DNA from 3 places in the Pseudomonas sp. KH_021 genome. Region 3 is predicted to be linked to each of the others. Evidence: riboswitches for the same ligand, from Rfam matches in the RefSeq annotation. Region 3 holds a riboswitch; each other region holds the start of a gene.
What was found. Region 3 has a riboswitch for cobalamin ahead of cobW (cobalamin biosynthesis protein CobW). Riboswitches for the same ligand answer to the same signal wherever they lie in the genome.

Region 1 (4,043 bases), 2.7 Mb from region 3:
GAAGATGTGCTGTTTCGTGCCCTAGGCCTAGTGGGCACACCCTATCGCTGGGGCGGCAACACGCCGGATTCGGGCTTTGATTGCAGCGGTCTGATCGGCTTCGTCTACCGCGATGCGGCGGGCATCTCGCTGCCGCGTTCCACGCGGGAAATGATCACGATCTCGGCGCCGACCATCGACCGCAATGCCTTGCAGTCAGGCGACCTGGTGTTTTTTGCCACCAGCGGCGGCTCGCAGGTCAGTCATGCCGGCATCTATGTGGGCGAGGGCCGTTTTGTCCATGCGCCAGCCACCGGAGGCACGGTTCGCCTGGATTACCTGTCCAATGTCTATTGGCAAAAAGCCTACCTGAACGCCAAGCGAGTCTTGCAGCCAACCAACCTGGCCAGGAACCCCTGACGTCGGTGGCACACGCGAGGTATCGCCATGACCGCGCAAACGCTGTTTCTCAACGACAAACTCTACGATTACCTGCAACGCGTTTCCCTGCGTGAAACGCCCTTGCTGCGCCAGTTGCGCGAGCAGACCCAGGCCATGGCCCAGGCGCATTGGCAGGTCGCGCCCGAGCAAGGACAGTTTCTGGCATTACTGGTGAGTCTGATGGGGGCTCGGCGCCTGATTGAGGTGGGTACTTTCACCGGCTACAGCGCCTTGTGCATGGCCCAGGCCATGGGGGAGGGCGGCAAACTGATTTGCTGTGATCTGCCGGGTGACTACAACCAGATTGCACAGGATTATTGGCAGCAGGCCGCAGTGGCTGAACGCATCGATCTGCGCCTCAATCCCGCCCTTCAAACGCTGGCCCAGTTGGAGCGAGAAGGTGGGGCAGGGCAGTATGACCTGATCTTTATCGACGCCGACAAGGCCAACTACCCCCACTACCTTGAGCACGCCTTGGCATTACTGCGCACAGGCGGCCTGGCTGTGTTCGACAATACCCTGTGGAGTGGTCGGGTCCTGGAAACCCAGCCCGACAGCGCTGACACCCGAGCGATCAAGGCGCTCAACAGCGGCTTGAAGAATGACCCGCGCGTCGACCTGTCCATGCTGCCGCTGGGCGATGGCCTGACCCTGTGCCGCAAACGCTAACGGCACCACCCGTTGTAGGAGCAGACCTTGGTCGCGATGGCATCACCGCGGTCTCCCTATGAACCGCAGTGATGCCATCGCGACCAAGGTCTGCTCCTACATTGAGCACGCCTTGGCATTACTGCGCACAGGCGGCCTGGCTGTGTTCGACAATACCCTGTGGAGTGGTCGGGTCCTGGAACCCCAGCCCGACAGCGCTGACACCCGAGCGATCAAGGCGCTCAACAGCGGCTTGAAGAATGATCCGCGCGTCGACCTGTCCATGCTGCCGCTGGGCGATGGCCTGACCCTGTGCCGCAAACGCTAACGGCACCACCCGTTGTAGGAGCAGACCTTGGTCGCGATGGCATCACCGCGGTCTCCCTATGAACCGCAGCGATGCCATCGCGACCAAGGTCTGCTCCTACATTGAGCACGCCTTGGCATTACTGCGCACTGGCGGCCTGGCTGTGTTCGACAATACCCTGTGGAGTGGTCGGGTCCTGGAAACCCAGCCCGACAGCGATGACACTCGAGCGATCAAGGCGCTCAACAGCGGCTTGAAGAATGATCCGCGCGTCGACCTGTCCATGCTGCCGCTGGGCGATGGCCTGACCCTGTGCCGCAAACGCTAACGGCACCACCCGTTGTAGGAGCAGACCTTGGTCGCGATGGCATCACTGCGGTCCTCCTGAGAAACCGCAGCGATGCCATCGCGACCAAGGTCTGCTCCTACAAGTAGAGAGGCGCGCGATGTCCGAGGTTCAACCGGCTTCATTTGACGCTCCATCCCCAACCCTCTAACCTTCGCGACTTGTTTCAGGTGCTCGGCGGCCATGGCTTTGCCGAGTGAAACAGGGAAGCCGGTGAGCGTGCCAAGCGCGTGATCCCGGCGCTGCCCCCGCAACGGTAAATGAGTGATGAGCATGCTTTGTGCCACTGGGCCCCTTGGCCCGGGAAGGCGCGTGCTCCGGGCCTTGCCCCCTCATGAGCCCGGAGACCGGCCTGAAACGTGAACGGCATCACGGTGGGTGATGCGCGGTTGGCGGCCTGTCCCTTGGCCGTGCTCGCGCCTGCCGTCTGCCTAGACCTGACAGGAGAGCTGCGATGAGTGAATCCCCGGAACGTGACGAACGCCATGTGGCGCGCATGCTGCGCAAAAAGGCGGTGATCGACGAGCGTATCGCCAATTCGCCGAACGAATGTGGACTGCTGCTGGTATTGACCGGCAACGGCAAGGGCAAGAGCAGCTCAGCCTTCGGCATGCTGGCCCGGGCCATGGGCCATGGCATGCAGTGCGGTGTGGTGCAGTTCATCAAGGGCCGCAATGCCACTGGTGAAGAGCTGTTTTTCCGCCGATTCCCCGAACAGGTGCGTTACCACGTCATGGGCGAAGGCTTTACCTGGGAAACCCAGGACCGCCAGCGCGATATCGCCGCCGCCCAAGCGGCCTGGAAAGTCTCCTGCGAACTGCTGGCCAACCCGGATATCGGGCTGGTGGTACTCGATGAGCTGAATATCGCCCTCAAGCACGGCTACCTGGAGCTGGATCAGGTCTTGACTGACCTGCAGGCCCGTCCGCCCATGCAGCACGTCGTGGTGACGGGCCGGGGCGCACCGGCCGACCTGATTGAACTTGCCGATACTGTGACCGAAATGGGCGTGATCAAGCACGCTTTCCAGGCCGGGGTTCGTGCGCAAAAAGGCATCGAACTATGACCGATGCACGGCATTGCCCGGCAGTCTTGATCGCAGCACCCGCTTCTGGCCAGGGCAAGACCACCGTGACCGCCGCCCTTGCTCGCCTGCACCGCAATCAGGGGCGCAAGGTGCGGGTGTTCAAATGCGGGCCGGACTTTCTCGACCCGATGATTCTGGAGCGCGCCAGTGGCGCCCCTGTTTATCAACTCGATTTATGGATGGTCGGCGCCGATGAAAGCCGCCGTTTGCTGTGGGAGGCTGCAGGCGAGGCCGACCTGATCTTGATCGAGGGGGTCATGGGGCTGTTCGATGGCACGCCATCGAGCGCCGACCTGGCGCGCCACTTCGGCGTGCCCGTGCTGGCCGTGATTGATGGCACCGCCATGGCCCAGACCTTTGGTGCGCTGGCCCTGGGCCTGGCGCGCTACCAGCCAGACCTGCCGTTCGCTGGCGTGTTGGCCAACCGTGTCGGCACCTTGCGCCATGCCCAATTGCTTGAAGGCAGCCTGACCGAGGGCCTGCGCTGGTACGGCGGCCTGTCGCGGGAAACCGGTATCGAATTGCCGAGCCGCCATCTGGGCCTGGTACAAGCCAGCGAGCTCAATGACCTGGACGCCCGCCTTGACGCCGCCGCCCAGGCACTGGAGCAGAGCTGCGATGCCGCGCTGCCGCCGGCCGTGGAATTTGCAGCGCCTGTGCCGCGCGCCATCGAGCCGTTGCTTGAAGGTGTACGCATTGCCGTTGCCCGCGATGAAGCCTTTGCATTCACCTATGGTGCAAGCCTGGACTTATTGCGGGCCATGGGCGCGACGCTGAGCTTTTTCTCGCCGATCCATGACCGCGAACTGCCGCCTGCGGACAGCCTTTACCTGCCCGGTGGCTATCCCGAGCTGCATCACCGGGCCTTGGCCGAAAACAGCTCGATGTGTGAAGCCATCCGCGCCCATCACCAAGCCGGCAAGCCGCTGCTCGCAGAATGTGGCGGCATGCTGTACTTGCTCGATGCCTTGACCGATGTCCAAGGTGAGCGCGCCGAATTGCTGGGGCTGCTACCCGGTGAAGCGGTGATGCAAAAACGCCTGGCGGCCTTGGCCCTGCAAGCGGTGGACCTGCCGGAAGGCACCTTGCGCGGGCACACCTATCACCATTCGTTGACCACCACGGCGCTAGAGCCGATTGCCCGTGGCCAAAGCCCTAATGGCGGTCGTGGCGCCGAAGCGGTCTATCGTTGTGGACGCCTGACGGCTTCCTACGTGCATTTCTATTTCCCTTCC
Region 2 (4,043 bases), 3.0 Mb from region 3:
AAACACATAACGACGGTCGAGCAGGTTGTTCAGTTGCAGGCCCAGGCGAACATCAGGCAAAACGCTCCAGCCGATATTGGCGTCGAGCACCGTGTAGCCTGGTATCTGAGCGGTGTTGGCGGTGTTGGCATATCGCTTGTCGACGTAGCGCACACCCATGCCGGCGTCCAGGTCTTGGGTAATGGCCTTGTTCAGCCACAGGTTGGCCGTGCGCCGAGGTACATCGGCTGGTCGGTTGCCGGCCCTTGAAACCAGTTGGCCATTGGACGTTTCGTTGAAGTCGTCATATTGGGCGCGCACCACCGAAGCGTTGGCCGATAGGTGCCACTCATGGGCCAACGCCAGCTCCAGGCTGGCCTCCAGGCCGTCCGAGGTTTGCTGGCCAATCTGCTGCGCGAGGCGAGTCACAGGGTCCGTGGTCAACAGCTTTTTCTTGACGATGTGATAGGCCGCCAATGTCCACTCACCCCGGCCATCCCAGAACAATTGCTTGAGGCCGAACTCGGTCTGTTTGGCTTCAGTCAGGTCCATTTGCTGCTGGGTCGGGTTCAGGCTGATGAGGTTATTCACCCCGTCTTCACTGGTGGAGTACTGGCCATACAGCGACAGGTCGTTGGTGACCGCAAACACCAGCCCGGCGCGCCAGTTACCGCCGCTCAGGCTGCGGTTCGAGCGAGTGTCGGCCCGTTCATCGTCACGGTCGATATGGTTCTGGTCGCGACGAACACCGGTCACTAGAGACCAGCGCTCGGACAGCTGCGTGCGGTTCTCGGCAAACAGCGCGAAGGTATGGGTTTGGCTGAAAGCTTGCGGGCGCAGTGCCGATTGGCTCTGGAAGTAACCCGGCGCAGGTGCCCATGGATCGATGAAATCCCCGCCAACATCGATGTAGGGCGAATTATTGGTCACCCCGAAGCGGATCTTGTTGTACTCGGCGCCCACAACCGTGCGGCTGTCCAAACCAAACAACGAGTGATTGAAGGTGAAACTCTGGCGGTCGCCAATCTGTTCCTGATGGTGCTTGATCTCCAGGAAATCACTGCGCAGCAGTTGCCCCTGGGCACTGTCCCAACTGTAGCTTTCGGCGTTACGCCAGTGGCGGCGGCTCTTGATGTAGTAGAGCTGGTTACTGGCACTGATCTGATCGCTAATAGTCCAGGCGGTGTTCAACCGCATCCACTCATCGTGATAGCGCTGCACGTCATCGCGAACGTTGTAGTTCTTCTCCCGCAGGCTGTCGTGGTACTTGCTCTCGATCAGCGGCGTGCCGAAGTAGTTCATCGGCTCATTGTCCCCGCGCTCATGGGCCAGGGTAAAACTCAAGTCATCGGTAGCCTGCCAGCGCAGCGCGGCACTCAGGGCAAGGCTTTCAGAGTCGCCGCGGTCGATCCAGCCATGGCTTTGCTGGTGGTTGAGGGTCAAGCGGTAGCTCAAGGTCTCGCTGAGCGAGCCGCCGCTGTCCAGGCCCAGTTGCTGGCGACCATCACTGCCATAGCCCAGGCGCAGGCGGTTACGCCTCTCGCCTTCGAATGGTTTCTTGGGGATGACGTTGATCACAGCGCCTGTGGCACCTTCGCCATACAGCACCGAGGCCGGCCCACGAATGACATCGATCTGCTCGACCATCCAGGGGTCGACCGGAAAGGTCAGGGTACCTGCACCAGGGTACAGGCGCGCACCATCAAATAATGTCATCACCGATGAATGTCCGGTAAAGCCACGAGCAGAAAGGGCCGTATTGCCATTACCCGGCGCGGCGATGGTGGTGATACCCGGCGAACGGGTCACAGCATCCTGTACCGTGAGATTATTGCGATTGCTGACCTGCGCCGAGCCAAGGGTGCTGGTACTGGCTGGATTTTCCAGTGCGCTCAGGTGCAGGCGGGAGCCGGCCGTGGCTGGCATGGCGAGCGTGATCGCGGTGCTTCGAGCAGTATCGGTAATGGCCGTCGAAGGCAGCGCCAGCACGCCGGGCGAATCTTCGCCAGCAACGGTTTGCAAGGAAATCAGCACGCAAGACGCCAGGCCGGCCTGGGCCAGGGTCTGGGAGAAGGTATTTCGGGACATGTCTTTCCAACTTGAAACAGGAAGAATGAATCCCGGAGGGAACAACGCACGAGGAATCGCGGGCAGGACAGCCCACGGAACCGGCCTGCGCCCGCCCACCGCGGGTTTGCCAAACAAGGCTTCAGGCCGGTCTCCGGGCTTGCGAGGGTCATGAAGCATTCACCTTCCCATGCCGTTGGCACAGTGGTGTATCGAATGCTTCGCTCGCTTACCGTTGCGGGGGCAGCGCCGGACTAATCACATGAGGTGACGCACCGGCTTCCCGTTTCACTCCCTGCACGGCGGCAGGGAGCACCTGAAACTGGCGCGCATATGACCACTCATCCGTTTTTCAGTCAAGAATCAACCAGGATTGATTCAACGAACGCCTAAAGGGCTGGGACAGCCACCGGATCCAGCTGCACGACTGCAATCAAGCCGGGCGGCGGTAGCAGAGGCGGCAGCCCGTAGGCGGCGCGAGCAGTATCGCAGTGGCTATTGGGCTCGCCGTCATACCAGGAGGCATCGAACTCCCGGCAGGTGCTGGAGCGTTGTTCATACATGCCGCAACTCACGGCCTTGCCGACTTCACCCTCAAGGCCCACACAGCGGCAGGGTTTGCTTTGGGTGCCGAGCATGGCAACCCGATTGGGCGCGACCTGGACAACTAGCTCATCGGGCACCGGGCCGCTCGCAGAAGTACATTCACCCCAATAGAAAGACACACGGAAATGCGCGCAGCAGGCGCCGCAACTCAAGCAAGGGTTCGGTTTGGACATGATGGGGAGGCGTCGAAATGTTGTCGTTATGGAGCGCTGAACAGCGCCGCCATTCTATGCTTCGCCAAGCGCTTGAGAAGGGGGGTTTGAAAAAGAAATATTTGGCCAGTGCGCGGTCGATTTGACGCCATTTTTCAGGCACTTCGCTGCGAAGTCATTTCAATGACGAGAATCGCCAGGGAAACCCGGCAGCGCCTGAAACGGCACTGCCGGGGCTGGTTACGGACGAGCGCTGATCTGCTGTTGCAGGTTTTGGATCTGGCTCTGAAGTGTGTTGATGTTGCGCGTGGTCTGCCCACGGAAGGCGTCAAACTCGGCAACACTCGCCCCGCCGCCTTGACTGGCCGCTGGACGATGGTCCTGCTCGCTTTTGAGCACCAGCATGTCTTGCTCCAGGCGATCGATGGCGGCACTTTGATTGCCCTGTTTTTTCAGCGCGGCAATGTCTGCGGCAACGCTTTTAAACTGCGCATCGACCTTGCCCTGATCAACCTGAGCCGACTTGAGCGAAGCCAGGTCAGCGCCCAGGCTCTTGAGCTGCGCCTGCAATTGATCGTTCACAGCCTTTTGCTCGCTGGCGGCTGCCTGGATCTGCTCCAGGCGCTTGTCCAAGCCACTCTGCTGCCCCGCCACACCCTGTTGCTGCTTGCTTTGCTCAAGCAGCTTGGTTTGAAGTTGACGAATTTCCAGCTTCAGGGCTTCGCTACCACTGTTGGCCGTAGATTCGGTCGCCACCACCTTGCCGGAAATGGCCTGCAGACGCCCGGCCGCCTCTTCACTGATGCGCGCAAAGCTTTCTTGGGTCGCGACCAATTGTTGCTCCATCAGCGAAATCTGCTGGAAGCTCCACCACCCCAGGCCCACCACCGCAATCAGCAAAGCACCGATCATGGCCCATAGAGGCCCGGTGCTCGGCGCCTTGACCTTGACCACGGGTGTGGTGCGCGAGTAGACGGTGGTGCGTTCACGGGCAGAAGAGGTGCCGGTGAAATCATCGTCATCATCGCGGTGACCGGCGCTCAGGCTGGGCAAGTCAAACTCATCGTCTTTACGCATGGAAAACCTTCGTGAACTGCCGTAATGGCAAAATAATACCTAATCTAAAGCGCGAAAAACGCGCCAGAATCGACCACACCGTGTCAAGCCGGTTCCTTCAGTGCTTGATCGGCATCTGCGCCTGCCACCAGCCGCAGAATTCATCCAGCGCCGACCACAGGC
Region 3 (4,043 bases):
TGGGTCGCCCGCAGCCAGGGGATGACCAGCTACGGCGCGATGCGCGATTACACCTTCGGCATGGGGCTGGAGGATGAAGAGCGCGACACCGTGCAGTTTCTATTGTCGGCGCAACCCAGCGATGCGCATGCGCTGGGCATGTGGACGTCCATTCGCAACTACATGGAAGAAGGGGAGCAGGTGGATACGCCCAACCCCATGCTGGCCGCGCTGGGCATCACCCTGACCGAGGATGAACTCAAACCTTATGAAGGGCTGCACACCTTTGAAATCGAACGGCTCGACGCCAGGGCATTGGGTAGGCTGGACGACGGAGGAGGCCATCTGACTGCCGAAGAGCGCAAGCGTTGGGGATACTCTAAGCGTTCCCCTTGGCCTCTGCGCTGGTGGTACGTCAGACGGGTGGTCGTGTTCTGGAAAATGCCCTACCTGATCGCCGAGTGGGCCCACCGCAAGGGCCGCCCGACCCTGCCAGAAAGCGTGCAAGCCTGGTCGCAACCGCTACCCCCCGAACAATGGGCCCAGCCCAGCCCAGCCCTGCAAAAAGCCAACGCCTTGGTCAAGACCGCCATGGACAAAAAAGGCGCCAACTTCGTCGACGCCTGCAAGGCGGCGGGGCTGCATTGAACTCACCGCTGCACACCTGGCCCGGCGGCCGACTGATCGCTGGCGAAGCCATTCGCGTGGGCACCAACACCTGGGGCGCCAAACACACGATGTCAGCCCTACAGTTGGCATGCACCGCCTGCCCGCTGGCAGGCAAACAGCGCGGCATGGGCCGCTGTTACCGTGGTCGTCAGCCAGGAAGAAGAGGCGCTGATGTTGTTATGGAGCATGGATGATTAAAGTTGATTTTTCGGCCGGAGATAAAATTCCGGCGCTTCTTTTGGTGTTGTCAGCAACAGTATTTTTTGTTGGGTTTACTGAGTTTATGCTCTCGTCAATGCTTTCACCTCTTGCGGAGGCGTTTGGGACTACACCAGTGGGGGCGTCATGGCTGGTCTCGAGCTACGCTTTTTCTTACGCATTGGCGGCTCCACTGTTTGGTTATTTTTCGGATCGTGCGAATAAACGAAAGCTTTTGTTGGGTGCAATGCTTTTTTCTGTACTGGATGGCATTGCAATTATTTATTCCTCGACGCTGGAGATGGCGATTGCGCTTCGGGTTTTTGGCGGCATCGCTTCTGCGGTTTTGATACCCATGGTTTTTTCTCTGCTGTCGGATGTCATCCCTGCTTCTCGGCAGGCGGGTGCGATGGGAGTAGTGATGTTAGGGATGACGTCAGGCATTACGTTGGGACCTGTCCTGGCCGGTGTTCTTACAGATTACTTAGGCTGGCAGGCACCTTTTTTGTTTAGCTCAATAGGTTGCTTGATTATTTTTACTGCAGGGTTCTTTTGTCTTCCCGAACAACCCAAGCCTCTGAGTTCTAGAAAAATGGTTGCTCATTGGTATCGAAATTGGGAGGTGCTGAGACCCCTGATTGCAAAGGGGGCTTGGAATGGTACAGGCGTTTCAGCATTCCTTCTTTCAGGGGAAGTACTTCGTGAGCGCTACGAATTTGGAACCTCGGAGGTTGGCTTCACGGTGATTGCGTTTGGGGCTGGGTTGGGTCTTGGGAATTTGTCCGCTGGCCTGGTACGGCAATGGTGTAAGCATGAGGAGGCAGTGCTTATATGGGCTGTCGTATTACTACTCGCAAGTATTACCGTTTTTATGATGTGCGAGCTCAGTGTGTGGGCGGCAGTGAGTTGCTTGTTTGTTTGGGGAGCTGCATTGGGGGTCGGCGCGCCTTTAAGTACGGTCATCTTGGCCTCGCGGTCCACGTCTGACAAAGGGATGGTCTTGGCGTGTGCGGAAACTTTTAATAATGTGGGGATATTAAGTATCCTGCCAGTTGCCACGTCATTGCTCGTGGTCGGCGGTGCTCGCTTGGCAATGGTTGTTATTTTTATCGGTTTGATGACGGGGCTTGTATTGTCCGTCGTTGATTTCTTTGTCACTGGGCGTAGGCTTCTGTGACCTGTGGTTGATTTGGAATACCGAACCGCCTCTTTTGAGGATTTACCGAATCGGCGGGCAGACAGCCCCCGCGAACATTGACCTCCCCCCACGCACTGCGTAGCCTTGCACCCTCGAGGTTCTGCGGCCCAGGTCGCAGCTAAGACGGGAACGCGGTCAATGCCGCGGCTGCCCCCGCAACTGTAAGCGACAAGAGTCAGGGCAAAGCCACTGCGCACGGCGCGGGAAGGTGCCCGGGCCGCCGACCAACGGCATGCCGCAAGCCAGGAGACCTGCCTCGGACAGCTTCTCACTTTCAACCGGGCGGGGTGATCCGGTGGCGAACGCGCCCGCGTGCCCAACACGCGCGGTTCTCGTCCTGCATGCCCGCCATTTTGCCAAGGGCATCGACATGAAAACACTGGCTAAACTCCCCGTCACCATCGTTACCGGCTTCCTCGGCTCGGGCAAGACCACCTTGCTGCGGCATATGCTCGACAACGCCCAGGGCCGGCGCATTGCCGTGATCGTCAACGAATTTGGCGAGCTGGGCATCGACGGCGAGATCCTTAAGCAGTGCAACATTGGCTGCACCGAAGAGGAAGCCAGCGGTCGCGTCTATGAACTGGCTAACGGCTGCCTGTGCTGTACCGTTCAGGAAGAGTTTTTCCCGGTGATGCGTGAACTGGTGGAACGCCGCGGCGACCTGGACCATATCTTGATCGAAACCTCGGGCCTGGCGCTGCCAAAACCGCTGGTGCAGGCCTTCCAATGGCCGGAAATCCGCAATGCCTGCACGGTGGATGCGGTGATTACCGTGGTCGACAGCCCGGCCGTGGCCGCGGGCACCTTCGCTGCCTTCCCCGACCAGGTCGACGCCCAGCGTAAACTGGACCCGAACCTGGACCACGAATCACCTCTGCATGAACTGTTCGCCGACCAGCTGGCCAGCGCCGATCTGGTGATTCTCAACAAGGCTGATCTGATCGAGCCCGCTGCCTTGGCCGCAGTGCGTGCCGAAGTCGCCGAAGAATTGCCACCCGCGGTCAAGGTGATCGAAGCCAGCAGCGGCCGCCTGCCACTGGACGTGCTGCTGGGCCTGGGCGCGGAGTCGGAAGCCCACATCGATGGCCGGCGCACTCACCACGATCATCATGATCATGAAGAAGACGACCACGATCACGATGCCTTCGACTCGATCTCCATCGAAGTGCCGGCTTCCGATGAAAGCCAATTGCTCGATGCCCTGACCTCGCTGGTGGTTGAACACAGCATCCTGCGCGTCAAAGGGTTTGCTGCCATCAATGGCAAGCCAATGCGCCTCCTGATCCAGGGCGTGGGCACGCGTTTTGACAAGCATTTCGACCGCGCCTGGCGCGCCGATGAACCTCGCAGCAGCCGCTTGGTGCTGATCGGTCAGCAGCTCGATGCTGCGCTGATCGAGCAGCAACTGCGCGCCGCGCTGGTCTGACCCGTGCACCTGCTGCGGACCCAGCCCGGCGGCTTTGTGCCGGACGACAGCATTGCCGATCTCGGCCAGACACCGGCTGAGCTGGTGATTCTCTGCAGCGGCGATTCACACCTGGCACTGCTGGCCGAAACCGCCCAGCAGTTGCCCCAAGATTTTCCCAGCCTGCGCCTGGCCAATCCCATGCAGGTGCAGAATCACGCCTCGGTCGATCTTTATATCGACCAGGTATTGCGCCACGCCAAGGTCATCCTGGTGTCGCTGCACGGTGGCGTCGGTTACTGGCGCTATGGTGTCGAGCAATTGGTGGCGCTTGCCGAGCGCGGTGTGCAATTGATCATGGTGCCGGGCGACGACCGGCCCGACCCTGAGCTGACAGACCTGGGCACCGTCACGGGCCCAGCGGCTGAGCGGCTCTGGCATTTCCTGCGCCAGGGCGGCAAGGCCAATGCGCTGAATCTTTATCGTTGCCTGGCCAATCAATGGCTGGGTCGCGACTATGCCTGGGACGAACCCGAGGTGCTGCCGCGCACGGCGCTGTATCACCCGGCCCATGCCCGGGCGGACCTGGAT

Region 1: it holds a riboswitch for cobalamin, as region 3 does, so the genes downstream of both, cobO (cob(I)yrinic acid a,c-diamide adenosyltransferase) here and cobW (cobalamin biosynthesis protein CobW) in region 3, are expected to answer to the same signal.
Region 2: it holds a riboswitch for cobalamin, as region 3 does, so the genes downstream of both, AC3IX4_RS05220 (TonB-dependent receptor) here and cobW (cobalamin biosynthesis protein CobW) in region 3, are expected to answer to the same signal.

What each region holds. Positions count from the first base shown of each region.
Region 1 covers NZ_CM174477.1:1,393,533-1,397,575, forward strand. Annotated here, with positions in the region: gene AC3IX4_RS06570 (C40 family peptidase) at 1-399, shown strand, start outside; gene AC3IX4_RS06575 (class I SAM-dependent methyltransferase) at 427-1,089, shown strand; gene AC3IX4_RS06580 (O-methyltransferase) at 1,148-1,396, shown strand; gene AC3IX4_RS06585 (O-methyltransferase) at 1,455-1,703, shown strand; cobalamin riboswitch at 1,873-2,091, shown strand; gene cobO (cob(I)yrinic acid a,c-diamide adenosyltransferase) at 2,176-2,787, shown strand; gene AC3IX4_RS06595 (cobyrinic acid a,c-diamide synthase CobB) at 2,784-4,043, shown strand, end outside.
Region 2 covers NZ_CM174477.1:1,106,415-1,110,457, reverse strand. Annotated here, with positions in the region: gene AC3IX4_RS05220 (TonB-dependent receptor) at 1-2,067, opposite strand, end outside; cobalamin riboswitch at 2,175-2,380, opposite strand; gene AC3IX4_RS05215 (YkgJ family cysteine cluster protein) at 2,436-2,825, opposite strand; gene AC3IX4_RS05210 (ATPase) at 3,045-3,881, opposite strand; gene AC3IX4_RS05205 (NAD-dependent epimerase/dehydratase family protein) at 3,979-4,043, opposite strand, start outside.
Region 3 covers NZ_CM174477.1:4,131,621-4,135,663, reverse strand. Annotated here, with positions in the region: gene AC3IX4_RS19025 (hypothetical protein) at 1-627, shown strand, start outside; gene AC3IX4_RS19020 (MFS transporter) at 839-2,023, shown strand; cobalamin riboswitch at 2,123-2,317, shown strand; gene cobW (cobalamin biosynthesis protein CobW) at 2,415-3,473, shown strand; gene cobN (cobaltochelatase subunit CobN) at 3,477-4,043, shown strand, end outside.